DNA from 4 places in the Streptomyces sp. NPDC002825 genome. Region 2 is predicted to be linked to each of the others. Evidence: riboswitches for the same ligand, from Rfam matches in the RefSeq annotation. Region 2 holds a riboswitch; each other region holds the start of a gene.
What was found. A riboswitch is a leader RNA that binds a small molecule or an ion and turns the genes downstream of it on or off. The one in region 2 is predicted to bind cobalamin.

Region 1: linked by a shared signal. The riboswitch ahead of ABT041_RS21410 (cobalamin biosynthesis protein) and the one ahead of ABT041_RS29710 (ABC transporter substrate-binding protein) in region 2 are both predicted to bind cobalamin.
Region 3: linked by a shared signal. The riboswitch ahead of cobN (cobaltochelatase subunit CobN) and the one ahead of ABT041_RS29710 (ABC transporter substrate-binding protein) in region 2 are both predicted to bind cobalamin.
Region 4: linked by a shared signal. The riboswitch ahead of ABT041_RS15165 (ribonucleoside-diphosphate reductase subunit alpha) and the one ahead of ABT041_RS29710 (ABC transporter substrate-binding protein) in region 2 are both predicted to bind cobalamin.

The regions. Positions count from the first base shown of each region.
Region 1 is NZ_JBEOVH010000016.1:61,406-68,730, reverse strand. It holds gene ABT041_RS21415 (cobyric acid synthase) at 1-1,023, opposite strand, end outside; gene ABT041_RS21410 (cobalamin biosynthesis protein) at 1,020-2,006, opposite strand; cobalamin riboswitch at 2,042-2,181, opposite strand; gene ABT041_RS21405 (hypothetical protein) at 2,295-2,516, opposite strand; gene ABT041_RS21400 (inorganic phosphate transporter) at 2,533-3,789, opposite strand; gene ABT041_RS21395 (alpha/beta hydrolase) at 4,177-5,304, shown strand; gene ABT041_RS21390 (hypothetical protein) at 5,404-6,810, shown strand; gene ABT041_RS21385 (VOC family protein) at 6,826-7,227, opposite strand; gene ypfJ (KPN_02809 family neutral zinc metallopeptidase) at 7,286-7,325, opposite strand, start outside.
Region 2 is NZ_JBEOVH010000029.1:3,332-10,656, forward strand. It holds gene ABT041_RS29690 (ScbR family autoregulator-binding transcription factor) at 1-297, opposite strand, end outside; gene ABT041_RS29695 (alkane 1-monooxygenase) at 502-1,674, opposite strand; gene ABT041_RS29700 (TetR/AcrR family transcriptional regulator) at 1,813-2,406, shown strand; gene ABT041_RS29705 (cold-shock protein) at 2,674-2,880, shown strand; cobalamin riboswitch at 2,931-3,108, shown strand; gene ABT041_RS29710 (ABC transporter substrate-binding protein) at 3,190-4,245, shown strand; gene ABT041_RS29715 (FecCD family ABC transporter permease) at 4,242-5,279, shown strand; gene ABT041_RS29720 (ABC transporter ATP-binding protein) at 5,276-6,085, shown strand; gene ABT041_RS29725 (ArsR/SmtB family transcription factor) at 6,070-6,432, shown strand; gene ABT041_RS29730 (MFS transporter) at 6,514-7,325, shown strand, end outside.
Region 3 is NZ_JBEOVH010000001.1:196,671-203,995, forward strand. It holds gene ABT041_RS00910 (precorrin-8X methylmutase) at 1-312, opposite strand, end outside; gene ABT041_RS00915 (ferredoxin-like domain-containing protein) at 309-1,550, opposite strand; cobalamin riboswitch at 1,624-1,766, shown strand; gene cobN (cobaltochelatase subunit CobN) at 1,803-5,420, shown strand; gene abc-f (ribosomal protection-like ABC-F family protein) at 5,531-7,123, opposite strand; gene ABT041_RS00930 (DoxX family protein) at 7,238-7,325, opposite strand, start outside.
Region 4 is NZ_JBEOVH010000009.1:212,008-219,332, reverse strand. It holds gene ABT041_RS15170 (ribonucleotide-diphosphate reductase subunit beta) at 1-740, opposite strand, end outside; gene ABT041_RS15165 (ribonucleoside-diphosphate reductase subunit alpha) at 740-3,094, opposite strand; cobalamin riboswitch at 3,227-3,349, opposite strand; gene ABT041_RS15160 (GNAT family N-acetyltransferase) at 3,404-3,904, opposite strand; gene mctP (monocarboxylate uptake permease MctP) at 3,988-5,610, opposite strand; gene ABT041_RS15150 (DUF3311 domain-containing protein) at 5,607-5,870, opposite strand; gene ABT041_RS15145 (LuxR C-terminal-related transcriptional regulator) at 5,985-6,968, opposite strand; gene ABT041_RS15140 (MMPL family transporter) at 6,986-7,325, opposite strand, start outside.

The DNA of each region.
Region 1 (7,325 bases), on a different contig from region 2:
GATGCCGAGCACCGGCCGGCCCTCGGCCGCGCGCCGGACGAGGGCGTCGGCGAGCCCCCGCTCCCGCAGCCACGCCAGCGCCTTGACCGTGCCCCGGGTGCCCGGCACGACGACGAGGTCGGCGTCGACGACTTCCTCGGGCCGGTCCACGAAGCGGACGACGACGCCGGGTTCGGCGGCGAGCGCGTCGACGTCCGTGAAGTTGGACATCAGCGGTACGGCGCAGACGGCGACCCGCAGCACGTCCGCGCCGACCGGCGGCGCGACGACCGACTCGCGGACGGTGCCGCGCAGGGAGACCCGCAGGCCGTCCTCCTCGTCGATGCCGAGCCCGTGCGCGTACGGCAGGACACCGAAGGTCCGGCGTCCGGTGAGCCCGTGCAGCATGTCGAGCCCGGGTTCGAGCAAGGACACGTCGCCCCGGAACTTGTTCACCAGATACCCCGCCACGAGCGCCTGGTCCTCGGGCGCGAGGAGCGCCGTCGTCCCGAAGAACTGGGCGAAGACCCCGCCCCGGTCGATGTCCCCGACCACGACGACGGGCAGCTTCGCGGCGCGCGCGATGCCCATGTTCACGATGTCCGTGCGCCGCAGGTTGATCTCGGCCGGACTTCCCGCCCCCTCGCAGATCACGGCGTCATACGTGCCCCGGAGCTCCTCCAGGCACGCCATCACCGGTTCGAAGAGCGTCTGCTGCCGGCCCCCGTGGTAGCCGCGGGCGCTCATCTCGCCGACCGGCCTGCCCATGAGGACGACCTGGCTGGAGCGGTCGCTGCCGGGCTTGAGCAGCACCGGGTTCATCAGGGCGGTGGGTTCCACCCGGGCCGCCTGCGCCTGCATGGCCTGCGCGCGGCCGATCTCGGCGCCCTCCCGCGTGACGAAGGAGTTGAGGGACATGTTCTGTCCCTTGAACGGTGCGACCTTGATGCCCTGCCGGACCAGCCAGCGGCAGATGCCGGCCGTGACGACGCTCTTGCCCGCGTCGGACGTGGTCCCGGCGACGAGCAGCCCCCCACCCCTCATGCGTTCCTCCGCTTCAGCGCGCTCGCGATCATGCGGCCGCCGACGCAGGCGGCCAGGGTCAGTCCGGTGATCCGGCGGGAGAGCCGGACCGCGCGGTCGATGTCGGCGACCTCGACGGGCCGCCCCTCGCCGTTGAGGACGGGCCGGTGCTCGACCCGTCCGGCGTACGAGAGGGTGCCCCCGAGCCGCACGCCGAGGGCGCCCGCGAAGGAGGCCTCGACCGGTCCGGCGTTGGGGCTCGGGTGCTTGGCGGCGTCCGCCCGCCAGGCCCGTACGGCTCCGCGCGGATCGCCGCCGGCGACCGTCGCCAGGGCGGCCGTCAGCCGGGCCCCGGGCCAGCCGGCCACGTCGTCGAGGCGGGCAGAGGCCCAGCCGTACCGGCGGTACCGGGGGGACTTGTGGCCGACCATCGCGTCGAGGGTGTTCACCGCGCGGAAGCCGACCAGCCCCGGCACGCCCGCGACCGCTCCCCAGAAGAGGGCGCCCACGACGGCGTCGGAGGTGTTCTCGGCGACGGACTCGACGACCGCGCGGGCCATCGCGGGACCGTCGAGGGACTGCGGGTCGCGGCCGCACAGGTGCGGGAGCCGTTCCCGGGCGACCTCCAGGTCCCCGGCGGCGAGGGCGCCGCCGATCGCGCGGGCCTCGCGCCCCAGGGTCGTACCGCCGACGACGGCCCAGACCGAGGCGGCTGTGAGGGCGACGGAGGCGGCGCGGCTGCCCCGTACCGCACGGGCGGCGAGGGCGCCGGCCGTGACGGTGGCACCGGCGCACACGGCGGTGTGCAGGGCGCCCCAGCCGCGGTGGTCGTGCCAGAGGGCCTTCTCGACCCGGCTCGCGGCCCGGCCGAAGGCGGCGACGGGGTGTCCGCGGCGGGGATCGCCGAGGAGCAGGTCGACGGCGAGACCGGCGGCCGCGCCGTACGCGAATCCGTCCGGGGCGAGGCGGCTGGCTCTGGAGCGGATGGGGCTGCGGCCGGGCATGGCGCTGTGTCCTCACTCAGGGTCCGCGCCCTGGATCGACGTGACCGGCGGCGAGAGTTCCTGACTCCCGGACCCTTGGGATCCGGTCACAGTGGCGGGACCGCGCCGGAATCGCACCGGACTTCCTCTACTGCCGCCGTAATGGCCTCGGCAGTCCACCACGGCCCGAGAACAGCCGTCAACTCACCCTTGACCTGCACCGCGTCACTGTGCGAAGCACCACAAACACGACGGCGGGGCGGTCCGCACCCGAAGGTGCGGACCGCCCCGCCGGTCACGCCCGACGCGTCAGGCGACGATCATGTAGATGCCGTACCCCACGGCCGCGACGCACAGGGCGAAGCAGGCGTAGGCGCCGGTGCGGGCCAGGGTGGCGGAGCCTCCCTGGGCGGCGGCCTCCTCCTGCTTGGAGAGGCCGACGACACCGAGGGTGAAGAGGCCCACGAGGGCGACGGTCGCCACGAGGCTGACTCCGAAGACGGAGCCGAGAGCTGCCCAGTCGATCTTCATGCTTGGTTCCAGTTCCTTAGACCGCGGCGGTGGCCGGGGGAGCGGCCGGGTCCGTGGGGGCCGGCGCGGGGATGGTGGTCTTCAGGTCCTCGTCCGCGACGGCGGCGACGGAACCGGCCGGCGGCGGGGTGACGGCGGCCATCGCGGTGGTCACGACACCCGCGCTCTCGGCCTCGACCTCGTTGACGTTGGTGTGGTCGACCACCTCGCGGCGGGAGACCAGCCAGATGCCGATGCAGGAGGCCACCAGGAAGGCGGCGACGACGTAGACGCCCCAGGCGCCCTGGCGGGCGACGAACTCGGCTCCCGCGGCGACCAGGGCCGCGGCCGGCAGGGTCAGGCCCCAGGCGACGAACATCCGGGTGGCGGTCGACCAGCGGACGACACCGCCCTTGCGGCCCATGCCCGCGCCCATGACGGCGCCGGAGACGGAGTGCGTGGTCGAGAGGGAGAAGCCGAGGTGCGAGGAGGCCAGGATGACCGTGGCCGCGCTGGTCTGGGCGGCGAAGCCCTGCTGCGGCTGGAGGTCCGTGAGGCCCTTGCCCATGGTGCGGATGATGCGCCAGCCGCCGAGGTACGTGCCGAGCGCGATCGCGGTGCCGGCGGAGACGATGACCCAGACCGGCGGGTTGGCGCCGGAGGGGAGGGAGCCGCCGGCGACCAGGGCCAGGGTGATGATGCCCATCGTCTTCTGGGCGTCGTTGGTGCCGTGGGCGAGGGAGACGAGACCGGCGGAGGCGATCTGGCCGACGCGGTAGCCCTTGGCGGTGTGCTTCTCGTCGGTCTTGGCGCCGATCCGGTACGTCAGCTTCGTGGCCAGCATCGCGGCGATGCCCGCGACGATGGGCGCGGCGACGGCCGGGATGAGCACCTTGGTGACGACGACCTCGCCGTTGACGCCGCTGATGCCGATCGAGGCGACGGTGGCGCCGATGAGGCCGCCCATCAGGGCGTGCGAGGAGCTGGACGGGAGTCCGACCAGCCAGGTCACCAGGTTCCAGAGGATCGCGCCGACGAGTGCGGCGAGGATGACTTCGGGCTGGATGCCTTCTTCGTTGACGAGTCCCTTGGAGATCGTCTTGGCGACCTCCACGGACAGGAACGCGCCGACGAGGTTCAGCACGGCGGACATGGCCACCGCCGTCTTGGGCTTGAGAGCACCGGTCGAGATGGTCGTGGCCATCGCGTTGGCGGTGTCGTGGAAACCGTTCGTGAAATCGAACACGAGAGCTGTCACGACCACAATGGCGAGCAGCAGCGTGATGTGTTCCATTTACCCAGGCAATCGTTTGACGTCAGTGGCTCGTCGAACGTAGGCAACCTGGGTGAACGGAAGGTGAACTGGGGCGGGCGGCGTGGTGTCCCTATCCGGTGTCAAGAGGTTCCGCTTGTGGTCCCGGAGTGAGAGCTGTCCACGATGCGGTCAGCGGGGAACCACGGGTAATCCCGGTCCCCACGGGGCACATACGGCCTGCCCCGGTTCCTCCCCGGCCGACCGGTTCCGCTCCCTGGACGGGGCCATCCGACCGGGGGACCCCTCGAACGAGACCCATGTCACTCCCCGGGGTGACCCTTCCGGTTCGGCGGTGCCGTGGCCGGGTCCGGGCCCGTCCGGGTCCGTCCGGTGGCAGCCCCACCCCGTCCTGCCGAGACTGGGACCGTGCGCCCGGCTACAGCGACGGCAGCGGCCGTCACCACCCTGATCGGTGTCGGCGCGGCCGCGATCGCGGCCGGCCGGTACGCCAGCGACGTCGCCCTCAAGGCGCCGTCCGGACGACCACTGCCCGGAGACCCCCGGCTCACCGTGCACGCCACGGGACCCGAGCGGATCACCCTCACCCGCAGCCTCGCCTCGCTGCGCCCCGGCACGTACGGGATGGAGGCCCCCGGACTGCACGCCGTCCTCGGCCCCGTCCTCGACCGGGTCCCGCACACCGCCGACACCGTCGTCCGCCGCCTGGAGCGGGTCGAGCTCGGCGTCCTCGGGCCCGGCGCCCGGGTCCGGCTCACCCCCCAGCTGCACATCGGCACCCCGATCAGCGCCCTCGGGCTCGCCCACGAGGACGTCGAGATCCCCGGCGAACTCGGCCCCCTGCCCGCCTGGCTCGTGGCGGGCCACCGCACCACCTGGGTGATCGCCCTGCACGGCCTCGGCACCACCCGCGAGCACCCGCTGAACCTCGTCCCCTTCTTCCACCGCCGCAAGATCCCCGTCCTCGTCCCCGCCTACCGCGGCGACGAAGGAGCCCCCGCCTCCCCGGACGGCCTCGCCCACCTCGGCGACTCCGAGTGGCGGGACGTCGACGCCGCCATCCGCTACGCCGTCCGCCGCGGCGCCCGCAAGGTCGTCCTGCACGGCTGGGGGACCGGCGCCTCGATGGCCCTGCGCGCCGCCGCCGAATCGGGCGTGCGCGACCGGATCGCCGGCCTCGTCCTCGACTCACCGGTCCTCGACTGGGCGGCCACCTTCCGCAACCTCGCGGCGGCCCGCCACGTCCCCGGCGTCCTGCTGCCGCTCGCCGTCCGCGCCGCCCAGGGCAGGACCGCCCCGCGCGAGGACCTCCTCCAGGAGGCCTCGGAGCCGGACGCCCTGCGCGTCCCCGTCCTCCTCTTCCACGGCCCCGACGACACGATCGCCCCCTGGGAACCCTCCGTCGAACTCGCCGCCCGCCGTCCCGACCGGGTCAGCCTGCAGACCGTGCGGCAGGCCCCGCACGCCGCGATGTGGAACGCCGACCCCCTCCGCTACGAGGAGTCCATGCGCCGCTTCCTCACCCCGCTGTTCTGAGGCCCTCCGGCCGGTCGCCGCGGGCCCTTCCGGGCCCTGATCCGACGGGGCGTCCGATTCCGATTGGGCTTTCGGGCCGTCAGCGGGAAGACTGCCCCCGTGACGTCTCGAAAGCCCGATGAACCATTGGCGCGCAACTCCAGACTCCGACTCGTCCGCCCGCGGGCGCTGGCCACCGCCCGACGGGCCGTGACGACCCGGCGCACCCGGCCGGCGCCGCGGCCGCCCGAGGGCACTCCGCCCCGCGCGGAACTGGCCCGCCAGGCCCGGCACGTCCTCGCCGACGCCGTACGGATCGCCCGCTGGGCCGCCGTCGAGCACGGCGCCGACACGGCACCCCGCACCGGCCGCGCCCAGGAACGGGCGGCGGCCGCACTGGACCTGACGCCCGGCCAGGTCCGGGCCGGCTGGGACCGCGCCCGGCTCGCCGGACTCGTCGAACTGCACGGCGACACCGCCCGCCCCGGCTGGCGGCTGCATGCCTGGGACCGCGACGACTCCGCCGTCCTGCGCGGCTGGGTCGCCCTCTTCGACGCCTGGTCCCTGGTGCACCCGGCCCCCGAGGGGGTCGCGACGAGCGCCGTCGCCGAGGTCGTCGAGGCCGTCCCGCAGGTGCTCTCGCTGCTCCAGCTCTCCCAGGGCCCGGTCCTCGTCCCCGTCCTCCTCGACCTCCTCGGCCAGCGCGTCGAGGAGCTCCGCGAGGAGCGCTGCGAGGTCCCCGCGGCCGAGCCGGCGCCCGAGGCCGCGGACGCCCCCGCCGGCCCCGCCGCCGACGGGCTGCCCGCCCTCCTCGACTGGGCCCTCGACGGTCTGGCCGCCGTCGGCGCGCTCACCCTGGACCCCGGCACCGACGGGCGTCACGCCACCCTGACCCCGCTCGGCAACTGGGCGGTCTGGGTCAAGCTGGAGCAGATCTGCGTCGCCGCGCAGAGCCCCGCGGGCAACATCGAGCAGTCCGCCGAGGACATGCTCCGCGGCTGCGCCCGGCTCACCCCGGGACCGGCCCGCGACGAGTACCGCGCCTGGCTCGCCGCCCGCACCCTGTCCAGCGCCGTCGGCGAACTCCTCGCCGTCGCCCGCGGCGAGGACGCCCTCCTGCGCGGGCTCGCCTTCGAGGCGCTCCGCGTCGTCGGCGCGCCCGCCGAGGCCGAGGTGCGGGCCACCGTCGCCGAGCCCTCGCTCCGCCCGTACGCGCTGCTCTGGCTCGCCGAGTACGAGGGGGCCGACCCCGACGACGCCCAGGAGGTGCTGACCCGCGAGGAGTCGACCTGGCTCTGGGTCGACACCGCGGCCGCCGTCGCCGACCACGGGGAGAGCGAGCTGCTCGTCCGCCACCTCGACTCGGCCGTGCAGGGCACCGTCCCGGCGCTGCTCGACGAGGTCCGCGCCGTCGGCCATCCCCGTACGGTCCAGGTCCTGGTCGCCCTGGCCGCCGCCCACCCGGACCCGGCCCTGGCCAAGGCGGTCCGCCGGGCCGCCTTCCAGGTCCACACCGGGGGAGCCTGACCTTCTCCGCAGGGCCTACCCGGCCCCGCCGGGGGCGTACGTGCCGAAGCTCCACACGTTGCCCTCGGCGTCCCGGGCCGTGTAGTCCCGGGAGCCGTACTCCTGGTCCGTCGGCGGCATCACGACCTCGATGCCGTACGCCACCGCCCGCGCGTGGTGCTCGTCGACGTCGTCCACGCGCACGTACACCGCGGTCGGTCCGCCGTCGGCCATCAGCTTGTCGAAGGCGCTGCCGCTGCCCTTGCTGCCCAGCATCACCATGCCGTTCCCGCAGGTGAGCTCGGCGTGCACGACACGGCCGTCCTCGCCCTCGTACACGGCGTGCTCGCCGAAACCGAAGCCCTCCGTGAGCTGCCTGATCGCGGCCTTCGCGTCCGCGTACCGCAGCGCCGGACAGATGTCGGGTGTCCCAGCCATCCCGATCACTTCCTCTCGATGTGACCCGGATCTCAGTCTGGCAGCCGCCACCGACAACTCAGCGGAAGGTGTTGCAGCGGGCCATGTCGCCCGTCCGG
Region 2 (7,325 bases):
GTCGCGGAGCAGCCGGGCCAGGGCGTGCGAGGTGTCGGCGAGGTTCTGCAGGGCGTTCGACCGCTGTCCGTACACGATCCGGGCCGTCCTGCGCAGGGCGGTGCAGGCCGCGCCCTCGACGGCGTCGGCGACGGCCGCCTTGTTCTCGAAGTGGAAGTGGAGCGCCCCGGGGCTCACGCCCGCTCCCGAGCTGATGGCGGACAACGTGGCCAGGGCGTAGCCGTGCCGGTCGAATTCCCTGGCCGCCGACTTGATCAGCGCGTCGCGGGTCCGTGTGGCCCGCTCTTGTTTGGTCACCAATGGCTCCAGTAGCACCATGCGCCGGCGGCAGCGGGCCTGCGCCCCGTCGCGCCGCGCCCCGACGACTGTAAACCGACTGCTTGGTATTGTACGAGCCGTCGGTAGCCCGTCGTGGCGTTTCGCCCTGTAAGGGGCGAGTGGGGCGGGGCCCTGACAGACCGGTGCGGCGGTTCCGGCCGCGCGCGGCGACGTGGCGAGGCCTCAGCCGGTCCCGCCCCCGTACCGGGCGAGCAGGCGGGCGCGGCGGGACGGCTGGAGGTTGGCGCGGGTCACGTCCCCGTCGTAGTGGGCGAGGACCCGGTGGTCCATGACGCGGCGCCAGAGCGGCGGGACGTACGCGAGGACGATCATTCCCGCGTACCCCGTCGGCATCTCGGGCGCCTCGTCGAAGTGGCGCAGCGACTGGTAGCGCCGGGTGGGGTACGCGTGGTGGTCGCTGTGCCGCTGGAGGTGGTAGAGGAAGACGTTCGAGGCGACGTTGTCGCTGTTCCAGCTGTGGCGCGGGGCGCAGCGCTCGTAGCGCCCGCTCGCGGTGAGCTCCCGCTTGAGCCCGTAGTGCTCGGTGTAGTTGATGACCTCGAGCAGGCAGAAGCCGAAGACGGCCTGGCCCGCGAGGTACGGCAGGACCCCGGGCCCGAAGGCGAGCGCGAGCCCCGCGAAGAGGAGGAACGACAGCGCCCAGGAGCTGAGGACCGTGTTGCGCGGGCTCCACACGGACCGGCCGCGGCGGGCGAGCCGGCGCTTCTCCAGGCGCCAGGCAGAGGTGAGGCTGCCGAGGACGGTCCGGGGCAGGAAGCGCCAGAAGCTCTCGCCGAGCCGGGCGCTCGCCGGGTCATCCGGTGTGGCGACGCGGATGTGGTGGCCGTGGTTGTGCTCGACGTAGAAGTGGCCGTACCAGGTCTGGGCGAGCGCGATCCGGGACAGCCGGCGCTCCAGGGCCTCCGTCTTGTGCCCCAGCTCGTGGGCGGTGTTGATCGCGATGCCGGCGACCCCACCGAGGGTGAAGGTGAGCCCGATCCGGTCCACGAGGGCGAGGTCGCCCCGGGTGATCAGCCAGCAGCCCAGGACGAGCCCCGTGTACTGCAGGGGGAGGTAGAGGTAGGTGCACCAGCGGTAGTAGCGGTCCTGCTCCAGGTGGGCGAGCGCGCTGTCCGGCGGGTTGCCGGAGTCCTTGCCGATCACGTGGTCGACGACCGGGAAGATCACGTACAGGACGAGGATCCCGGTCCACCAGAAGACGCGGAGCCCGGTGGCGGCGACCAGACCCCAGGAGAGGAAGGGGAAGGCCGGGATGAGCAGGCCGAGCGGCCAGAGCCGGCGCTTGGGGTCGCGCCAGGCGGCGGGGGCTTCGGGGGAGTCGCTGTGCAGGGCCAAGACCGGCTCCTCGGAGAGGTGGACACTTCACATGCGTTCTGTCCATTTGATAGACGGGTCGCCGTGAAGGTGTCAATGCGCTGGACAGGCCCCGGTGCGCAGAGCCGGCGGGGATCCGGTGGATAAAGTGGGGGCACGATGACACGTTTCCGCGAGAGTGTTCGGTCCCTCCTGCGTGAGCAGGTGCTCGACGCCGCCTACCGGCTGGTCGCCGCCGACGGCTGGGGCGGCCTCCGCATGGCCGGCATCGCGCGGGCCGCCGGGATCAGCCGCCAGACGCTCTACAACGAGTTCGGCTCGAAGGAGGCCGTCGGCAACGCCCTGGTCCAGCGCGAGGTGGAGGGCTTCCTCCTCGGCATCCAGCGCGAACTCGACGCTCACCGGGGCGAGTTGGAGGCGGCAGCGGCGGCGGGTGTCGGGTACACGCTCCAGCAGGCCGTGGACAACCCCCTCATCAAGAGCGTCCTGCTCGCCGCGCGCGGCGGCGAGGACGATCTCCTCGCCTATCTCACCACGCGCCCGGAGCCGGTCTTCGGCACGGCGATGGCGATGCTCGACGCGTACGCGACCGAGGCCTGGCCCGACGTCGACGAGGAGTCCCGCGGCCTCGCCGTCGAGACGATCGTGCGGCTCACCGTGAGCCACATCGTCCAGCCGGTGGCCGCGCCGGAGGAGTCGGCGCGGCGCATCGCCAGGATCACGGCACGGATCGCGTACCCGCGCCGCGCCTGACCCGTCGGGGATTGCGCGGGGGCCGGTGCCCCGGGCGGGGCTTCCCCGGGGCCGGTGGACGACGGCGAGGCCCGCTGACGGACACGGGGGATCTCCGGCAGCGGGCCTCTGTTGAATATTGTACGAGATCATCTCGGTTGGTTTCGCCCGGTCGGCGGCGGTGGCGAAGGGCGGGCCCGCGGGGTACATCTCCCCTGAGGCGCGGACACGGCCCGCCCGGGGCCGGACACCCTCGACCGCGCCTCCCGTGCCGACGAGGAGGCCGCCGTGGAAGGCAGAAGCAAAGGGTTCGTGCAGTCCTTCAACCGTCGCGGCGGGTACGGCTTCGTCGTCCCCGTGGGCTCCGAGGAGCAGGTGTACTTCAGCGCCGAGGACATCGAGAGCGAGGGGCGGACGGTCTCCGAGGGGCAGCAGGTCTCCTTCGTCCTGGTCCTCGGCGACGGCCGCTTCGAGGCGAAGGAACTGCGCGTCTGACATCCACGGGCGTCCCGGGTGCGACGGCCGGCCGGTGGTACTGTGCCGAGGCCAGTCGCACCTTTGTACGCACCTGAACGGGTACGTCCACGGGTCAGGGAATCCGGTGCGAGACCGGAACTGACGCGCAGCGGTGAGGGCGACGGGCGGAGCATCGGCCACTGGGCGGCACGACGAGCCCGGGAAGGCGCTCCGTCCGGCTGACCCCGAGTCCGAAGACCTGCTGGCGGCCCCGGCGGCACGCGCCCGTCCGGGGAGCACCGTACGACAGGCTCCGCGTATGAGCCGTGGACGCAGAGGAAGTCCCCCGTGCCGCTCGCACACCCCGTCCGCTCCGCCGTGCCCGCCCTGGCCGGCGTCCTGCTCCTCACCGCGACGGTGACCGGCTGCGGCGGCGGACCCGCCGCACCGCACGGGAAGGGAGCCGCCCCGGAGCGCGGCTACCCCGTCACCTTCGACGACAACTGCGGACGGCAGGTCCGTGTCGACCGCGCCCCGCGCCGGGCCGTCGCCCTCGACCAGGGCGCGGCGGAGATCATGCTCTCCCTCGGCCTCGCCGACCGCATGGTGGGCACCGCGACCTGGACGGACCCGGTGCTCAAGGGCCTGGAGAAGGAGAACGCGAAGGTCCCGCGCCTCGCCGACCGCTACCCCTCCTTCGAGAAGGTCCTGGACGCCGAACCCGACTTCGCGGCCGCCTCGTTCGCGTACACCCTCGGCAAGGGCGGGGTCGCGCCGCGCGAACGCTTCGAGCAGCTCGGCGTCCCCACGTACCTCTCGCCCACCGACTGCGTCGGCAAGGACAACAGCGGCGACGGCGACGGCGTCCGCACCCGGCCCCTCACCATGGAGACGGTCTACGGCGAGATCCGCGACCTGGCCCGGGTGTTCGGGGTCCCCGAGCGCGGCGAGAAGCTCGTCGCCGGGCTCGAGGGCCGGGTCGCGAAGGCCACGGCGGCGGCCGACTTCACCGACGCCACCGTCCTCTACTGGTACTCCGACGCCAAGGCGCCCTACATGGCGGGCTGTTGCGGGGCGCCCGGGATCGTCACCAACGCGCTCGGCGCGAAGAACGTCTTCGACGACACCCGCGAGGAGTGGCCCCAGGTCAACTGGGAGACCGTCGCGGACCGCGACCCCGACGTCCTCGTGATCGGCGACCTGACCCGCCGCGCGCAGTCCGCCGAGAGCGCGGCCAAGAAGATCGAGTTCCTGGAGTCCGACCCCGTCACCCGGAACATGACGGCCGTGAAGCACAAGCGGTACGTCCTGCTCAGCGGCCAGGCGATGAACCCCACCCTGCGCACGGTCGAGGGCATCGAGAAGGTGGCGGCCGCCCTCCGCTCGTACGGTCTCGCGAAGTGAGCACCGCACAGCGGCCCTTCACGTCCGCGACGGCGTTCCTGTGGGCGGCGGCCGGGCTCGCGCTGCTCTGCCTGTCCGTCGCCGTGGCCGTCACCATCGGCCCTGCCGACATCGGCGTCGGCGAGGCCGGCTCCGTGATCGCCGCCCACCTCGGCGGCGCCGCCTCCGGCCTCTCGCCGATCCGCGACGGGATCGTCTGGGACCTGCGGCTGCCCCGTACCCTCCTCGCCGCCGTCTGCGGTGCCGGACTCTCCGTCTGCGGGGCGGTGATGCAGTCGCTCCTGCGCAACCCGCTCGCCGATCCCTTCGTCCTCGGCGTCTCCTCCGGGGCCTCGACGGGCGCGGTCGCGGTCGTCGTCCTCGGCATCGGCGGCGGGATCCTCTCCGTCACCGGCGGGGCGTTCCTGGGGGCGGTGGTCTCCTTCGCGCTCGTCCTGCTGCTCAGCCACACCCTCGGCGGCTCCACGGACCGGGTGGTCCTCGCGGGCGTCGCCGCGATGCAGCTCTTCTCCGCGCTCACCTCCTTCGTCGTGATGACCGCCGCCGACGCCGAGACCACCCGCGGCGTGCTGTTCTGGCTGCTCGGCTCGCTCGCCGGGGCCGGCTGGAGCGACGTGTGGATGTGCCTCGCCGTCCTCGCGGCGGCCCTGCTGATCTGCGGCGGGTACGCGAGGACCCTGGACGCCTTCGCCTTCGGCGAGGAGGCCGCCGCCTCGCTCGGCGTCGCCGTCGCGCGGACCCGGCTCGTCCTGCTCTGCGTCACCGCCCTCCTGACGGCCGCCCTGGTCTCCGCCGCCGGCGCGATCGGCTTCGTCGGGCTCGTCCTGCCGCACGCCGCCCGCGCGCTCGCCGGCCCCGGGCACGCCCGCCTGCTGCCGGTCACCGCGCTGGCCGGGGCGGTGTTCCTCGTCTGGGCCGACACGCTCGCCCGTACGGTCCTCGACCCGCAGGAGGTGCCGGTGGGCGTGGTGACCTCGCTGATCGGCGTACCGGCCTTCGTCCTCGTCCTGTACCGCACCAGGAGCAGCCGATGACCACGACAGCCTCCGCCGACCCGGGGCTCCGCGCCGACCGGGTCTCGCGCACGGCCGGCGACACCCTCGTCCTCGACGGGGTCAGCGTCTCCCTCGCCCCCGGCACCGTCACCGGGCTGCTCGGGCCGAACGGCTCCGGCAAGTCCACCCTGCTGCGGCTCCTCGCCGGCGTCCTCGCCCCCGACTCCGGGCTCGTCACCCTCGACGGCGAGCCGCTCGGCGGGCTCGGCCGCCGCACGGTCGCGCGGCGCCTCGCCACCGTCGAGCAGCAGGCCGACACACAGACCGACCTGACCGTCGCCGACGTCGTACGCCTCGGCCGCATCCCGCACCGCAGGGCCTGGACCCCGCCCTCGGCCGCCGACGAGACCGCCGTCCGCACCGCCCTCGAACGGACAGGACTCACCGAACGCGCCCGCCAGCCCTGGCGCACCCTCTCCGGCGGCGAACGCCAGCGCGTCCAGATCGCCCGTGCCCTCGCCCAGGAACCGCGCGAGCTCCTCCTCGACGAGCCCACCAACCACCTCGACATCCAGCACCAGCTCGACCTCCTCGCCCTCGTCGCCGGACTCCGGCTCACCGCCGTCGTCGCCCTGCACGACCTCAACCTCGCGGCGATGCACTGCGACCGGCTCGTGGTCCTCGCCCGGGGCCGGGTGGTGGCGAGCGGCCCGCCCGAGGAGGTCCTCACGGAGGAGCTCATCGCCGAGGTGTACGGGGTCCGCAGCGCCGTGACCCGGCCCGGACCCGAGGGGCGCCCCCACATCCGCTTCCTGGGTACGGTGGCCCCATGCCCGAGCCCGTAGACCCCGCAGCCGCCGCCTCCCGCCCGCACGAGCGGACTCCAGGAGCGCGTGAACTCGCGGCGGCGGCCGAGGTGTTCGGCCTGCTCTCCGACCCCACCCGGCTCCACCTGGTGTGGCTGCTCACCCGCGGCGAGGCCGACGTCACCGCCCTCACCGAGGCGTGCGGGGCCGCGCGCCCCGCCGTCAGCCAGCACCTCGCCAAGCTGCGCCTCGGTGGGCTCGTCACGAGCCGCAAGGACGGCCGCCGGGTCGTGTACGCGATGCCGGACGGGCATCTGAAGCGCCTGGTCGTCGAGGCGATCAGCCGGGCGGACCACCAGGTGACGGGGGAGCCCTGGCACGACTGACGTGAACATGTGCGCACGCGTGCACGTATCGGTTACGGTGGAGGCGTCAGCCGTCCGCCGTCGCCGACCGGGGCCGCCCCCATGCTGTCCGTCCTGCGCAACCGCACCTACCGGCGCCTGTTCGCCGCGCAGGTCGTCGCCCTCGCGGGCACCGGCCTGGCGACCGTGGCGCTGAGCCTGCTCGCGTACGACCTGGCCGGGGCGGACGCCACCGCCGTGCTCGGCACCGCCCTCGCCCTCAAGATGGCCGCGTACGTGACGATCGCCCCGCTCGCCGGAGCCCTCGCCGACCGCGTGTCCCGGCGCACGCTGCTCGTCTCGATGGACCTGGCGCGGGCCACGGTCGTGCTCGCCCTGCCGTTCGTCACGCAGGTGTGGCAGGTGTACGTCCTGATCCTGCTGCTCCAGGCCGCCTCCGCCGCCTTCACCCCGGCCTTCCAGGCGACGATCCCGCAGGTGCTCCCGGAGGAGCGCGCCTACACGGACGCCCTGTCGCTCTCCCGGCTCGCCTACGACCTGGAGAGCCTGGTCAGCCCCGTCCTGGCCGCCGCGCTGCTCACGGTCCTCCCGTACTCCTGGCTCTTCACGGGCACGGCCGCCGGCTTCCTGGCCTCGGCTCTGCTCGTCCGAACGACCACCCTGCCCGCACCTCGGGACCCCGAAGCGAGCGGTCCGCGCCGGCTCCGCGCGTCTCGGTCCGAAGCGAGCGGTCCGCGCCGGCTCCGCGCGTCTCGGTCCGAAGCGGGTGGTCCGCGCCGGCTCCGCGCGTCTCGGTCCGAAGCGGGTGGTCCGCGCCGGCTCCGCGCGTCTCGGTCCGAAGCGGGTGGTCCCCGCCGGCTCCGCGCGTCTCGGTCCGAAGTGGGCGGTCCGCGCCGGCTCCGCGCGTCTCGGTC
Region 3 (7,325 bases), on a different contig from region 2:
GAGGGCGCAGAGCACCTCGTTGTCGGCGGGCAGCCGCTTGCGGGTGACACCGCTGGCGACCATCTGCGCGTCGCAGAGGATGGGGGCGCCGGCGCGGAGGGCGGCGCGGGCGCTCGCGACGACCTGCGGCGAATACGCGATGTCCTGCACGAGGTCGGTCATGCCGCAGGCGTGGATCATCCGGACCGCCACCTGGGCGACGTCGGCGGGCAGGCCCGCGAGGTCCGCCTCGGCGCGGATGGTGGCAAAGGACCGGCGGTAGATCTCCGTCCCGTCCTTCTCGTAGTCGAACATCCTGGTGCTCTCGCTCATCTCGTGTGGGTCGGCAGGCTGCGGGCCGTGGTCACTGCTTCGGGCAGGGAGGTGCGGGGGGTGGGGACGCCGTCCACCAGGTAGGTGTGGTCGCCGGTGGCGAGGACGTCGACCCAGGTGCCGTGCGGGTGGCCGCAGCGGCGCTCGCACCCGGAGTAGTGGACGGGCAGGCCCCCGCGGTGGACGAGGCCGGCGTCCGTGCGTACGTCGGCGAGGGACTTGGCGCAGCCGGGCCGCCCGGTGCAGGCGCTGACCCCGACCGAGGGCAGGTCCGGCCGGGTGACCAGGCCGTACGTCTCCAGGCCGGGCAGCCGGTCGGCCGGGGCCCCGACGACGACCACTCCCCGCCAGGGGGTCAGCCGCAGCTCCTCGGCCCCGTCGGCCAGGGCCCGCAGCTGGGCGGCCGTCAGCCGGCCGAGCGGGGCGAGGACGTGCAGGGCCCGGTCGCCGAGCGGACCGGGGGCGGGCGGCGGGGACACGGGAAGCTGCGGTACGGGTACGGGCTCCGCCGCGATCCCGGCCCGCGCGAGGGCCCCGGCCCAGTCCGGCACGTGCGCGTCGGGCAGCTCGTGCGGCCGCCAGGCCCCGTTCCCGGCGGCCTCGGCGGCGTCGAGGAACGCGAGGGCGGCGGTGAGGGCGGCGGGGACGGCGTCGGCGGCGGCGAGCCGCAGGACCAGCGAGCCGAGCCGCAGCAGGACGGACCCGTCCGGTCCTGCGATCAAGCTCACATCGCCGCCGAGTCCGGCGACGTCCCCGCGTCCGTCGTCGAGGAGGAACAGGAACCGTCCCGAAAGGGACGCGGCCCGGGGCTCGGCGCACAGGGCGGCATCGAGCTCACGCGCCCACAACTGCACGTCCGCGTAGCCGAGTCCGTCGAGGCCGGCGGCCGGCGAGGCCACGATGTTGCGGACGCGTTCGTGGGTGGGGGAGGGCAGCAGCCCCGCCCCGGCCAGGAGCTCGGCCAGCTCCGCCCCGCAGCCCTCGCCGAGGCCGCGCAGCTCGGCGTTGCCGCGCGAGGTGATGCTGATCCGCCCGTCGCCGAGGGCTTCGGAGGCCCGGGCCAGAACCTCTGCCTGATGGACCGTCAGGCGTCCTGCGGGCAGGCGCAGTCGGGCGAGGCGTCCGTCGTCGGCGGGGTGCAGGCGCAGCGCCCCGGGGCAGGCGTCGCCACGGTCCCGTATGCGAACTTCGCCCGGTTCGGGCGTCGGAGGTGGGGTGGGCGGCATGGCGGCGAGCATACCCACGGGGAACCGGCCGGCCACTGGGTGTGATCCGGTCGACCCCGCCGTTCCCTGGGGCCCGTCGACGCCACGATCTAGGATGCAGATCGGCATGGGGTCCCAGGACCCCGGGGAGGAAGCCCGGTGAGAATCCGGCGCGGTCCCGCCACTGTGAGCCCGTACCCGCGAGGGGACGGGTGAGTCAGGAACTCCCGCCGTCCACTGACCACCCGGGGCGCGGACAACCCCGAGGAAGGGCCTGAGCTCGCCATGCTCCTGCTGCTGTCGCACTCCGACACCGACCTGCTCAGCGCCCGCGCGGCCAATGCCGCCCAGGCCGAGGGAGCGGTCGCGTACCGCTTCGCCAACCCCTCCCGGCTCCCCCTCGCCGACCTCCCGGACCTGCTCGACGGCGTCGACCTGGTCGTCGTCCGGCTCCTCGGCGGCGTCCGCTCCTGGCAGGAGGGCCTGGACACGGTCCTCGCCGCCGGAAAGCCGGTCGTCGTGCTCAGCGGCGAACAGGCCCCCGACGCCCAGCTGATGGAGGCCTCCACCGTCCCCGTCGGCGTCGCCACCGAGGCGCACGCCTATCTGGCGCACGGTGGCCCGGCCAACCTGGAGCAGCTGGCCCGTTTCCTCTCCGACACCGTCCTGCTCACCGGCCACGGCTTCGAGGCCCCGGCCGCCGCCCCCACCTGGGGCCCGCTGGAGCGGACCGCACGGAACGAGACCGGCCCCACCGTCGCCGTGCTCTACTACCGCGCCCACCACATGAGCGGCAACACCGCCTTCGTCGACGCCCTCTGCGGCGCCATCGAGGACGCCGGCGCCCGGGCGCTCCCGCTGTACGTGGCGTCCCTGCGCGCCCCCGAGGCGGAGCTCGTCGACACCCTGCGCACGGCCGACGCGATCGTCACCACCGTCCTCGCCGCCGGCGGCACCAAGCCCGCCGAGGCGCAGGCCGGCGGCGACGAGGAGGCCTGGGACGCGGGCGCGCTCGCCGCGCTCGACGTGCCGATCCTCCAGGCCCTGTGCCTGACCGGCTCCCGGTCGGCGTGGGAGGAGAACGACGAGGGCCTCTCCCCGCTCGACGCCGCCAGCCAGGTCGCCGTGCCCGAGTTCGACGGCCGGCTCATCACCGTCCCGTTCTCCTTCAAGGAGATCGACGCCGACGGTCTGCCCGCGTACGTCGCCGACGCCGAGCGCGCCGCCCGCGTCGCCGGCATCGCCGTCCGGCACGCCCGGCTCCGTCACATCCCGAACGCCGAGAAGAAGCTGGCGCTCGTCCTCTCCGCGTACCCGACGAAGCACTCCCGCATCGGCAACGCCGTCGGTCTCGACACCCCCGCCTCCGCCGTCGCCCTGCTGCGCCGGCTGATCGCCGAGGGGTACGACTTCGGGCCCGAGGCCGACCTCCCGGGTCTGGTCTCCGGCGACGGCGACGAGCTGATCTACGCCCTCATCGAGGCCGGCGGCCACGACCAGGACTGGCTGACCGAGGAGCAGCTCGCGAAGAACCCGGTCCGCATCCCGGCCGCCGACTACAAGCGCTGGTACGCGACGCTGCCCGCCGAGCTCCGCGAGCAGGTGGAGGAGCACTGGGGTCCGGCGCCGGGCGAGATGTTCCTCGACCGGTCCCGCAACCCGGAGGGGGACATCGTCCTCGCCGCCCTGCGGCGCGGGAACCTCCTGGTCCTCATCCAGCCGCCGCGCGGCTTCGGCGAGAACCCGATCGCGATCTACCACGACCCCGATCTCCCGCCGTCCCACCACTACCTGGCCGCCTACCGCTGGATCGCCGCCCGCGCCGAGGACGGCGGCTTCGGCGCCGACGCCATGGTCCACCTGGGCAAGCACGGCAACCTGGAGTGGCTGCCCGGCAAGAACGCCGGCCTGTCCGCCGCCTGCGGCCCCGACGCGGCCCTCGGCGACCTGCCGCTGATCTACCCGTTCCTCGTCAACGACCCGGGCGAGGGCACCCAGGCCAAGCGGCGCGTCCACGCGACCCTCGTCGACCACCTGGTGCCGCCGATGGCCCGCGCCGACTCGTACGGAGACATCGCGCGCCTGGAGCAGCTCCTCGACGAGTACGCGCAGATCAGCTCGATGGACCCGGCGAAGCTCCCGGCCATCCGCGCCCAGATCTGGACTCTGATCCAGGCCGCGAAGCTCGACCACGACCTCGGTCTCGAGGAGCGCCCGGAGGACGACGGCTTCGACGACTTCCTGCTGCACGTCGACGGCTGGCTGTGCGAGGTCAAGGACGCCCAGATCCGCGACGGCCTGCACGTCCTCGGCGGCGCCCCGGTGGGCGAGGCCCGGGTCAACCTGGTCCTCTCCATCCTGCGCGCCCGCCAGATCTGGGGCGGTACGCAGGCGCTGCCGGGCCTGCGCGAGGCGCTGGGCCTGGACGAGTCGGCCGCGACCCGCACGAGCGCCGACGCCGTCGAGGCCACGGCCCGCGCGCTGGTCCAGGCGATGGAGGACGCGGACTGGGACGAGGCCGCGATCCCGGGCATCACCGACGGCCACGGCCACGACGTCCGGGAGGTGCTGTACTTCGCCGCCCGCCAGGTCGTGCCGCGCCTCGCCGCCACCACGGACGAGCTCGCGCACGCCGTGCACGCGCTCAACGGCGGCTTCGTGCCGGCCGGTCCGTCCGGCTCCCCGCTCCGTGGCCTGGTCAACGTCCTGCCGACCGGCCGGAACTTCTACTCGGTCGACCCGAAGGCCGTGCCGTCCCGGCTCGCCTGGGAGACCGGCCAGGCGCTCGCGGACTCGCTCCTGGAGCGCTACCGCACCGACAACGGCGAGTGGCCGACCTCCGTCGGCCTCTCCCTCTGGGGTACGAGCGCGATGCGCACCGCGGGCGACGACGTCGCCGAGGCGCTCGCCCTGCTCGGCGTCCGCCCGCTGTGGGACGAGGCCTCGCGCCGTGTGAACGGCCTGGAGCCGATCCCGCTCGCCGAGCTCGGCCGCCCGCGCATCGATGTGACGCTGCGCATCTCGGGCTTCTTCCGGGACGCGTTCCCGCACGTCATCGGCCTCCTCGACGACGCCGTACGGCTGGTGGCGGGCCTGGAGGACGAGTCCGCCGAGGACAACCACGTGCGGGCGCACGCGCAGGCCGACCTCGCCGAGCACGGCGACGAGCGGCGCGCGACCACCCGCATCTTCGGCTCGCGCCCCGGCACGTACGGCGCGGGCATCCTCCAGCTGATCGACAGCCGCGACTGGCGCACGGACGCCGACCTCGCGGAGGTCTACACGGTCTGGGGCGGCTATGCCTACGGCCGTGGTCTCGAAGGCCGCCCGGCCCGGGAGGAGATGGAGACCGCGTACAAGCGGATCGCGGTCGCCGCGAAGAACACGGACACCCGCGAGCACGACATCGCCGACTCCGACGACTACTTCCAGTACCACGGCGGCATGGTCGCGACCGTCCGCGCGCTGACGGGCACGGCCCCCGAGGCGTACATCGGCGACTCGACCCGCCCGGAGACCGTCCGCACCCGCACGCTCGTCGAGGAGACCTCCCGGGTCTTCCGGGCGCGGGTGGTCAACCCGCGCTGGATCGAGGCGATGCGCCGCCACGGCTACAAGGGCGCGTTCGAGCTGGCGGCGACCGTCGACTACCTCTTCGGGTACGACGCGACGACGGGTGTCGTCGCCGACTGGATGTACGACAAGCTCACGCAGGAGTACGTCCTCGACGAGACGAACCAGGCCTTCCTCAAGGAGGCCAACCCCTGGGCCCTGCACGGCATCGCGGAGCGCCTCCTGGAGGCCGAGTCGCGCGGCATGTGGGAGAAGCCGGACCCGGAGACGCTGGCCGCGCTGCGGCAGGTGTTCCTGGAGACGGAGGGCGACCTGGAGGGCGAGGGCTAAGCGCCGACGAGGGCCGGGGCCAGTTCGAGGACCCGGCCCCGGTACCCCGAGGGCTGAGCCCCGACGAGGGCCGGGGCCGGTTCGAGGACCCGGTCCCGGTACCCCGAGGGCTAAGCGCCGACGAGGGCCGGGGCCAGTTCGAGGACCCGGCCCCGGTACCCCTCCCTCAGCCGCCGGTCGTGGCTGACCACGATCAGCGTGCCCCGGTACTCCGCGAGCGCGGCCTCGATCTCCTCCACCAGGCCCGGGGCCAGGTGGTTGGTCGGCTCGTCGAGGAGGAGCAGATCGGCGGGGGAGGTCACCAGGCGGGCCAGTTCCAGCTTGCGGCGCTGGCCGGTCGACAGCAGCCGGACCGGGGTCGTCAGATCCCGGCCCTCGAAGAGCCCGAGGGCGAGCAGTTCGTCCTCGCGGCCCTCTCCGAAGGCCTCGCCCACCGTACGGGGGTCGAGGGGTGGGGTCGTGTCCTGGCGGAGCAGCCCGACCCGGGCGGGCACGGTCACCGTGCCGGCGTCCGGGGCGAGTTCGCCCGCCAGGATCCGGAGGAGGGTGGTCTTTCCGGCGCCGTTGGGCCCGGTGAGCAGGAGGCGTTCGCCCGGGTCGAGGTGGAGGGCGTCGAGGCGGAGTCGGCCGTCGACGCGTATCGCGGTGAGGTCGACGGGCGCGCCTTCCCCGGTGATGTGCGTGCGGAACCGGAGGGGTTCCGGCGGTGCGGGCACGGGGTGAGCGGTGAGCCGTGCGATCTTCTCGCGGGCCGCGCGGATGCGGCTCATCGCACCGTGAGCCCGTGAGCGGGCACGGAAGGCGCCCGCCCCGCTGAACGCGGCCGGGGCCTTGCGGGGGATCGCGGAGAAGCGGTCGATGTGGGTGTCGGCGAGGGCCCGGTGGCGGGCGAGTTCGGCCTTCCACTCCTCGTACTCACGCTGTCTGCGGGCCCGTTCGGCGGCGCGGCCGGTGAGGTAGCCGCTGTAGCCGTCGCCGTACCGCCGCACGGTGTGGCGGTTCTCGTCGACCTCCAGGACGGCGGTGGCGACCCGGTCGAGGAAGACCCGGTCGTGGGAGACGGCCACGACGGTGCCCCGGTGGGCGCGCAGCCGTTCCTCCAGCCAGGCGACGCCCTCGTCGTCGAGGTCGTTGGTCGGCTCGTCGAGCAGCAGGAGTTCGGGCTCGGCGGCGAGGACGGCGGCGAGGGCGAGCCGGGAGCGCTGCCCGCCGGAGAGCGTCCCGAGCGGCCGGTCGCGGTCGAGCGGGCCGTGCTCGCCGAGCCGCCGCAGGGTGGTCTCGACGCGCCGGTCGGCCCCGGCGCCGCCCCGTGCCTCGTACGCGGCGAGCAGTCCGGCGTATCCGGCGAGGTCGCCGGTGGAGTCGAGCTGCGTCTCGGCCGTACGGATGGCCCGCTCCAGGTCCCGGAGCTCCGCGAGCGCGTGGTCGACGGCGTCGCCGACGGTCGCTTCCGCCGGGAGTTCGAGGGTCTGGGCGAGGTGGCCGAGGCCGCCGGGGACGTCGACGGTCACGGTGCCGTTGTCGGGGGTCTCCAGGCCGGCGAGGAGCCGGAGGAGGGTGGACTTCCCGGAGCCGTTGTCGCCGACGACGCCGAGGCGTTCGCCGGGGCGGACGGTGAGGGAGACCCGGTCGAGGACGGTCCGGTGCTGCACGTACCGGTCGTCGTAGCGCTTGGTGACGTCGATGAGTCGGGCACGGAACAAGGGCGACCTCCTGCCGTCGGGGACACGGACGCGAGACGTGACGTCTCGCTGGGATGACGGTACGGCACGTCGGGAGGCATGACAAGACGATACGTCTCGTCTTGGTAAAGGCGGTCAGGAGGAGGCTGTGCGCAGGACCAGTGCCGCCCCCGCGACCAGGGTCAGCACCGCCGCCGGCGCCAGCTCGTAGTCCTTCACGCGC
Region 4 (7,325 bases), on a different contig from region 2:
ATCATGTCGGTGATCTGTCGGCCGAGCTCGTCGTCGAAGAGCTCCGGCTCTTCCTCGCGGACGGTGTCGACGAACGCGAAAGCGGCGTCCATGTGGCAGCTCTCGTCGCGGAACACCCAGTTGGTGCCCGTCGCCAGGCCGTGCAGCAGACCGCGCGACCGGAACCAGTAGACGTACGCGAAGGCGCCGTAGAAGAACAGGCCCTCGATGCACGCCGCGAAGCAGATCAGGTTCAGCAGGAATCGGCGGCGGTCGGCGGCCGTTTCCAGCTTCTCGATCTTCTCGACCGAGTCCATCCACTTGAAGCAGAACTGCGCCTTCTCGCGGATGGAGGGGATGTTCTCGACCGCTGCGAAGGCCGCCGCGCGGTCGTCCGGGTCGGGAAGGTAGGTGTCCAGGAGCGTCAGGTAGAACTGGACGTGGACGGCCTCCTCGAAGAGCTGGCGCGAGAGGTACAGGCGCGCTTCCGGGGAGTTGATGTGCTTGTAGAGCGTCAGCACCAGGTTGTTCGCCACGATCGAGTCGCCCGTCGCGAAGAACGCGACCAGACGGCCGATCATGTGCTGCTCGCCGGGGGTGAGCTTGGCGAGGTCGGCGACGTCCGAGTGGAGGTCGACCTCCTCCACGGTCCAGGTGTTCTTGATCGCGTCCCGGTAGCGCTCGTAGAAGTCCGGGTAGCGCATGGGGCGGAGCGTGAGCTCGAAGCCCGGGTCCAGGAGGTTCTTCTTCTCGGTACTCATTACTGGCAGGCCTCGCAGGACTCGGGGTTCTCAAGGGAGCAGGCGATCGCGTCCGCGTCGGGGGTCGCCTGCTGGACGGGGATCGGCGCGGCGGCCTGGGCGGCGCGGGCGATCCGGGTCGCCGGGCGGGAGCGCAGGTAGTACGTCGTCTTCAGGCCCTGCTTCCAGGCGTACGCGTACATCGACGACAGCTTGCCGATGGTCGGCGTCTCCATGAAGAGGTTCAGGGACTGGCTCTGGTCGAGGAAGGGGGTGCGGGCGGCCGCCATGTCGATGAGGCCGCGCTGCGGGATCTCCCAGGCCGTGCGGTACAGCTCGCGGACCTCGGCCGGGACCCAGGTGAAGCCGGCCACCGAGCCGTTGGAGTCGCGCAGCGCCTCGCGGGTCTGCGCGTCCCACACGCCGAGCTTCTTCAGCTCGTCGACGAGGTACGAGTTGACCTGGAGGAACTCGCCGGACAGCGTCTCGCGCTTGAACAGGTTGGAGACCTGCGGCTCGATGCACTCGTAGACGCCGGCGATCGAGGCGATCGTCGCGGTCGGGGCGATGGCGAGGAGGAGGCTGTTGCGCATGCCGGTCGACGCGATGCGGGCGCGCAGCGCGGCCCAGCGCTCCGGCCAGTTCAGCTCGACGTCGTAGTGGTCCGGGTGCAGCACGCCGCGGGCGGTGCGGGTCTTGTCCCAGGCGGGGAGCGGGCCGCTGCGCTCGGCGAGGTCCGCGGACGCCTCGTAAGCCGCCAGCATGATCCGCTCGGCGATACGGGTGGACAGGGCGCGCGCCTCGGCCGAGTCGAACGGCAGCTTCAGCTGGAAGAAGACGTCCTGGAGGCCCATGGCGCCCAGGCCGACCGGACGCCACTTGGCGTTGGAGCGGCCCGCCTGCTCGGTCGGGTAGAAGTTGATGTCGACGACCCGGTCGAGGAAGGTGACGGCCGTGCGGACGGTCTCGTCCAGACGCTCCCAGTCGATGTCGCCGCCGGTCACGAAGGCGCCCAGGTTGACCGAGCCGAGGTTGCAGACGGCCGTCTCGCCGTCGTTGGTGACCTCGATGATCTCGGTGCACAGGTTGGAGGAGTGGACGACCGTGCCCGGCTCGGCCGTCTGGTTGGCCGTGCGGTTCGAGGCGTCCTTGAACGTCATCCAGCCGTTGCCGGTCTGCGCGAGGGTGCGCATCATCCGGCCGTACAGGTCGCGGGCCGGCATGGTCTTGCGGGCCAGGCCGGCCGCCTCGGCCTTGCGGTAGGCGGCGTCGAACTCCTCGCCGTACAGGTCGACGAGCTCGGGCACGTCCGCCGGGGAGAACAGCGACCACTCGGCGTCGGCGTTGACCCGGCGCATGAACTCGTCCGGGATCCAGTGCGCCAGGTTCAGGTTGTGCGTACGGCGCTGGTCCTCGCCCGTGTTGTCGCGGAGCTCCAGGAACTCCTCGATGTCCGCGTGCCAGGTCTCCAGGTAGACGGCGGCGGCGCCCTTGCGGCGGCCGCCCTGGTTCACGGCGGCGACGGAGGCGTCGAGGGTCTTCAGGAACGGCACGATGCCGTTGGAGTGCCCGTTGGTGCCGCGGATCAGCGAACCGCGGGCGCGGATGCGGGAGTACGAGAGGCCGATGCCGCCCGCGTGCTTCGAGAGGCGCGCGACCTGGTGGTAGCGGTCGTAGATGGAGTCCAGCTCGTCCTGCGGGGAGTCCAGGAGGTAGCAGGAGGACATCTGCGGGTGGCGGGTGCCGGAGTTGAAGAGCGTGGGGGAGGACGGCAGGTAGTCCAGGCGGCTCATCAGGCCGTACAGCGCGCTCACTTCGTCCAGGGCGCGGGCCGACTCGTCCCCGGCGAGGCCGCAGGCGACGCGCAGCATGAAGTGCTGCGGGGTCTCGATGACCTTGCGGGTGATCGGGTGGCGCAGCAGGTAGCGCGAGTAGAGGGTGCGCAGACCGAAGTAGCCGAAGCGGTCGTCGCCGGCCGGGTCGATCGTGGCGTCGAGCCGGTCCGCGTGGAGCGCGACGAACTCGGCGGTGCGGTCGGCGATGAGGCCCTCGCGGTGACCGACGGCGACGGAGGCCGAGAAGTTCACGGCGCCCTGGCCGGCCGCCTCGTCGGCGATGGTGATGGTGAGGAGCCGGGCGGCGAGCCGGGAGTACGCGGGGTCCTCGGCGATCAGGCCGGCGGCCGCCTCGGTGGCCAGCTCGCGCAGCTCCGCCTCGTCCGACGTGGCGCTGCGGCCGCGGAGGGCGGCGGCGGCGACCTTGCCGGGGTCGGTGTCCGGGAGGTCGGCGGTGAGATCGGTCAGGGTCCGCAGGAGTACGGTCCCGGGGCCGTCGGTCTCGATCGCTGCGGCCGGATCGGCGGGCGCGATGGTCACGTGGGGGCTCTCCCTCGCTCGGCTCGGGGCCTCGGGCGGGAAGGCGGGCAGGCGGGCACCCGTGGGCGTGGGCGCGCCGCGTCCACCGGCCCACTCCGCGAGGCCCGGACGTCTGTGACACCCGGAACGGACGGACCGGGCGCGCTGTCGGCAGGTCTTCGGACTCACCGCGTACGAATCCGTACGAAGCACACCGTTGCGGGACAGTTCCGGATTCGCGCCGGATTCCCCTGCGTCGACAGCGAGGATGAGCATACATGTGGGGGGCGCCGCTCGTGGCACCCCCCACATGTTGTGTCGGTCCCGGGGCTACAGCTCCAGGGCGTAGGTCCACAGCGAGTGGTCGGGGATCGGTTCCCAGTCCCGCTCGGGGGTGCGGACGAAGCCGAGCCGCTCGTAGATCCGGTGCGCCGAGACCATCAGATCGGCCGTGGAGAGCACGAGGCGCGCGCAGTCGGGGAGGGCCCGGGCGCGGTCCACGCAGGCGCGTACGAGGGCTTCTCCGACGCCCCTGCCGCGGGCCGCGGGCGCGACCACGAGCATCCGGAACTCGGCCTCGCCGGGGACGGCGATGTCCGCCCAGGTGGTGCCGCCCTCCGCGAAGGTCACGCCGCCGACGATCGCGCCTTCGGTGTCGACGGCGACGAGCACCTCGCTCTCGCGCGCCCGCCGTGCCGTGTCGCGGAGCACCGCCAGGTAGAAGTCGTCCTCGCCGTGCAGCAGCAGCCCGTCGTTCAGATAGGTGAGGCCGGTGAGGTCGCCGAGCTCCTCGTACTCCTCGGGCCGTACTGCCCTGATCGTGATGTCCATGCCCGCAAGTCTGCCTCGCGGGGGCAGGCGAAGGGCCCTGGATTTCCTCGCGGAGATCCAGGGCCCGTTCACGGACGGTGATGTCAGTGCGCCGCGGTGCCGACCTTCGGGAGCTCGGTGACGCCGGGGTCGCCCGCGTCGGCCGTGTAGTCCTCCGGGGAGGTCTCGTCGACGCCCTCGGGGGCCTTGACGGCCTTGAGGACGAAGGTCAGGACGACCGTGACGAGGACGTTGAGCACGAAGGCGGTGAGGCCGATGTAGCCGATCTCGCCGATGCCCGGGATCTCGGCGGCCGAGCCGCCGAAGTGCTTCTGGGTCGGGCTGGCGACGCCGTACGCGGCGGCCGTGCCGTAGATCATGCCGACGGCCCAGCCGGCGAGCAGCGCCCAGCGGTGGAACCAGCGGGTGAACAGGCCGCCGACGAGCGCCGGGAAGGTCTGCAGGATCCAGATGCCGCCGAGGAGCTGGAAGTTGATGGCGACGGTCTTGTCCATGGTGAGGACGAAGACGAGGGCGCCGACCTTCACCAGGAGCGAGACCAGCTTGGAGACCTTGGTCTCCTGGGCCGGGGTGGCGTCCTTCTTGATGAAGTCCTTGTAGATGTTGCGGGTGAAGAGGTTGGCCGCGGCGATCGACATGATCGCGGCCGGGACGAGCGCGCCGATGCCGATCGCGGCGAACGCGACTCCGGCGAACCAGTCCGGGAACATGGTCTCGAAGAGCTGCGGGATGGCGAGCTGGCCGTTCTTGACCTTGATGCCGGCGGCGATCGCCATGAAGCCGAGCAGCGCGAGCAGGCCCAGCATCAGCGAGTACAGCGGCAGGATCGTGGTGTTGCGGCGGATGACGTTCCGGCTGCGGGACGACAGGGTCGCCGTGATGGAGTGCGGGTACATGAAGAGCGCGAGGGCCGAGCCGAGCGCGAGCGTCGCGTACGTCCACTGGCCGGCCTCGCCGGGGACGAGCGCGCCCTTCGGCTTGCCGGTGGCCGGGTTGACCGTCGCGTACGCCTCACCGGCCTTGGCGAAGATCTCGTCGAAGCCGCCCAGCTTGATCGGGATGTAGATGATCGCCACCGCGATGACGATGTAGATCAGGGTGTCCTTGACGAAGGCGATGAGCGCGGGGGCGCGCAGGCCGGACGAGTAGGTGTACGCGGCGAGGACGCCGAAGGCGATGAGCAGCGGCAGGTCCTTGACGAACCAGTTGGTGTTCTCGCCGCCGCCGACGCCCATCACGTCCAGGACGGCCTGGATGCCGACGAGCTGGAGCGCGATGTACGGCATGGTGGCGAGGATGCCGGTGACCGCCACCGCGAGCGACAGGCCCTTGGAGCCGAAGCGGCCGCGCACGAAGTCGGAGGTGGTGACGTAGCCGTGCTTGTGCGAGACCGACCAGAGGCGCGGCAGGAAGGTGAAGATCAGCGGGTACACCAGGATCGTGTACGGGACGGCGAAGAAGCCGGCCGCGCCCGCCGCGTAGATGGCCGCGGGGACGGCGACGAAGGTGTACGCCGTGTAGAGGTCGCCGCCGAGCAGGAACCAGGTCACCCAGGTGCCGAACGATCTGCCGCCCAGGCCCCATTCGTCGAGGCTGTGCTCGTTCTCGGCCTTGCGCCAGCGCGCGGCCAGGAAGCCCATGACCGTGACGGCCAGGAAGAAGAAGACGAAGACGCCGAGCGCCACGCCGTTCACGCCGTCCTTCATCGTGCGTCACCTCCCTTGCGGGCGCGCTGGTCCCGCTGCCACAGCTTGTACGCGATCATGGTGAGAGCCGTGGAGATCAGCACCCAGAGCATCTGGTACCAGTAGAAGAACGGGATGCCGGCGAAGAGCGGTTCGACCTTCGCGTAGGAGCTCACCCAGAGCATCGCCACGAACGGGGCGAACAGGCAGAGCGCGATCACCACCCGCACGGGAGTGATGGTCGGTTGTTTCCCTTGTGTCACATCTGACGCTTCCGACATGGCAATTCCGTCCCCTCACTGATCACCTCGGTAATGCTGGGGAAATCTAGGGGACGGCTCCGTCGCTGGGAACCCCTGTCCGCATAACGGAAGCGACTCGTCAGAGCCGACTCTTCAGAGCCAGCCCTCCTTCGCCGCCCGTACGCCCGCCTCGAAACGGCTGCGGGCGCCGAGCCGGTTCATCAGCTCCGAGCTCATCCGGCGGACCGTCCGCAGCGAGACCCCGAGCCGCCGGGCCGCGATGTCGTCCGTGCAGCCGATGCCGAGGAGCATCAGCAACTCCCTCTCCTGGGGCGAGAGGTCGTGGGCGTCGCGGCGCGGGGCCTCGCCGAAGGGGGTGCCCGCGTCCCACAGCCGGTCGAAGAGCACCACGAGGGCGTGGACCAGGCCGGGGCTGCGCACTTCGAGGGCGCCCGCGCGCCCGTCCTCCGGGTCGACGGGGACGAGCGCGGCCTCGCGGTCGACGATCACCATGAGCATCGGGACGACGGGCACGGTCCGGGCCTCGCCGCCGAGGTCGCAGTACCAGCGCACGTAGTCGACGGTGGGCGGGTCGTTGCGGAAGCTCTCCTGGTAGATGGAGCGGATCCGCACCCCGCGTTCCAGGGCGAGTTGGTCGAGCGGCTGGCTCGCGTCCATGGTGTCGGGGAGCTGGGCGCCGCCGGGCAGCAGCGAGAGGCACTCGGTGCGGGCGTTGGCGGCGAGGTCCTCCAGGCGTTCGCGGACGTTGTCGAGTCCGGTGATGCGGTCCACGAGGTCGTGCCGGACGCCCGGTTCGGGGCAGTCCGCGTACGAGGCGAGGATGCCGGCCACCGCCCTGCCGGCCTGCTCGACCTGGCGCTTGCGCTTGCTCAGTTCGGCCTCGGCGCGGGAGAGCAGGAACGAGAAGCCGACGTCCGGGCTGAAGGGTTCGACCTCGCCCGAGGAGTCGTCCATGAGGACGAGCTTGAGGTCCGCGAGGCAGGCGAGCGCCTCGCGGACCTCCGGCTCGGGCCGGCCCAGGTGGGCCGCCATGTCCGTCACGTCGTACTCGGGCCGCTCCAGGAGCAGGCGGTAGACGGCCTCCGTCGACTCCTTTATGCCGAGCGCCTCCAGCATCAGGTATCTCCCCCTCGTCACCTTCCGTGGCGCGACCGGTCGAACTCGTGATCGCGGTCGACGATGGTAAAGGGGAGAAGGCGTCTAGGTCTAGACCAATCACGGTGAACTCCCGGGTGCGGCCCGGGCGGTACGGCGGCCAGGGCGTCCAGCAGCGCCGCCGCCGCGAACCCCGTGACCAGCAGGGCCAGTTCGACCTGCGGACCGATCCCCACCGCGAGCACCGCGAGCGCGCCCGCGCCCGCCGCCACCGGCCCGGCCCACGGCGGCCCGCCCGCCGCCGTGGCCGCCGACCGCTCCAGGGACACGCAGAACGCGAAGGCGCCCACCACCAGCGGCACCCAGCCCGTCACCGCC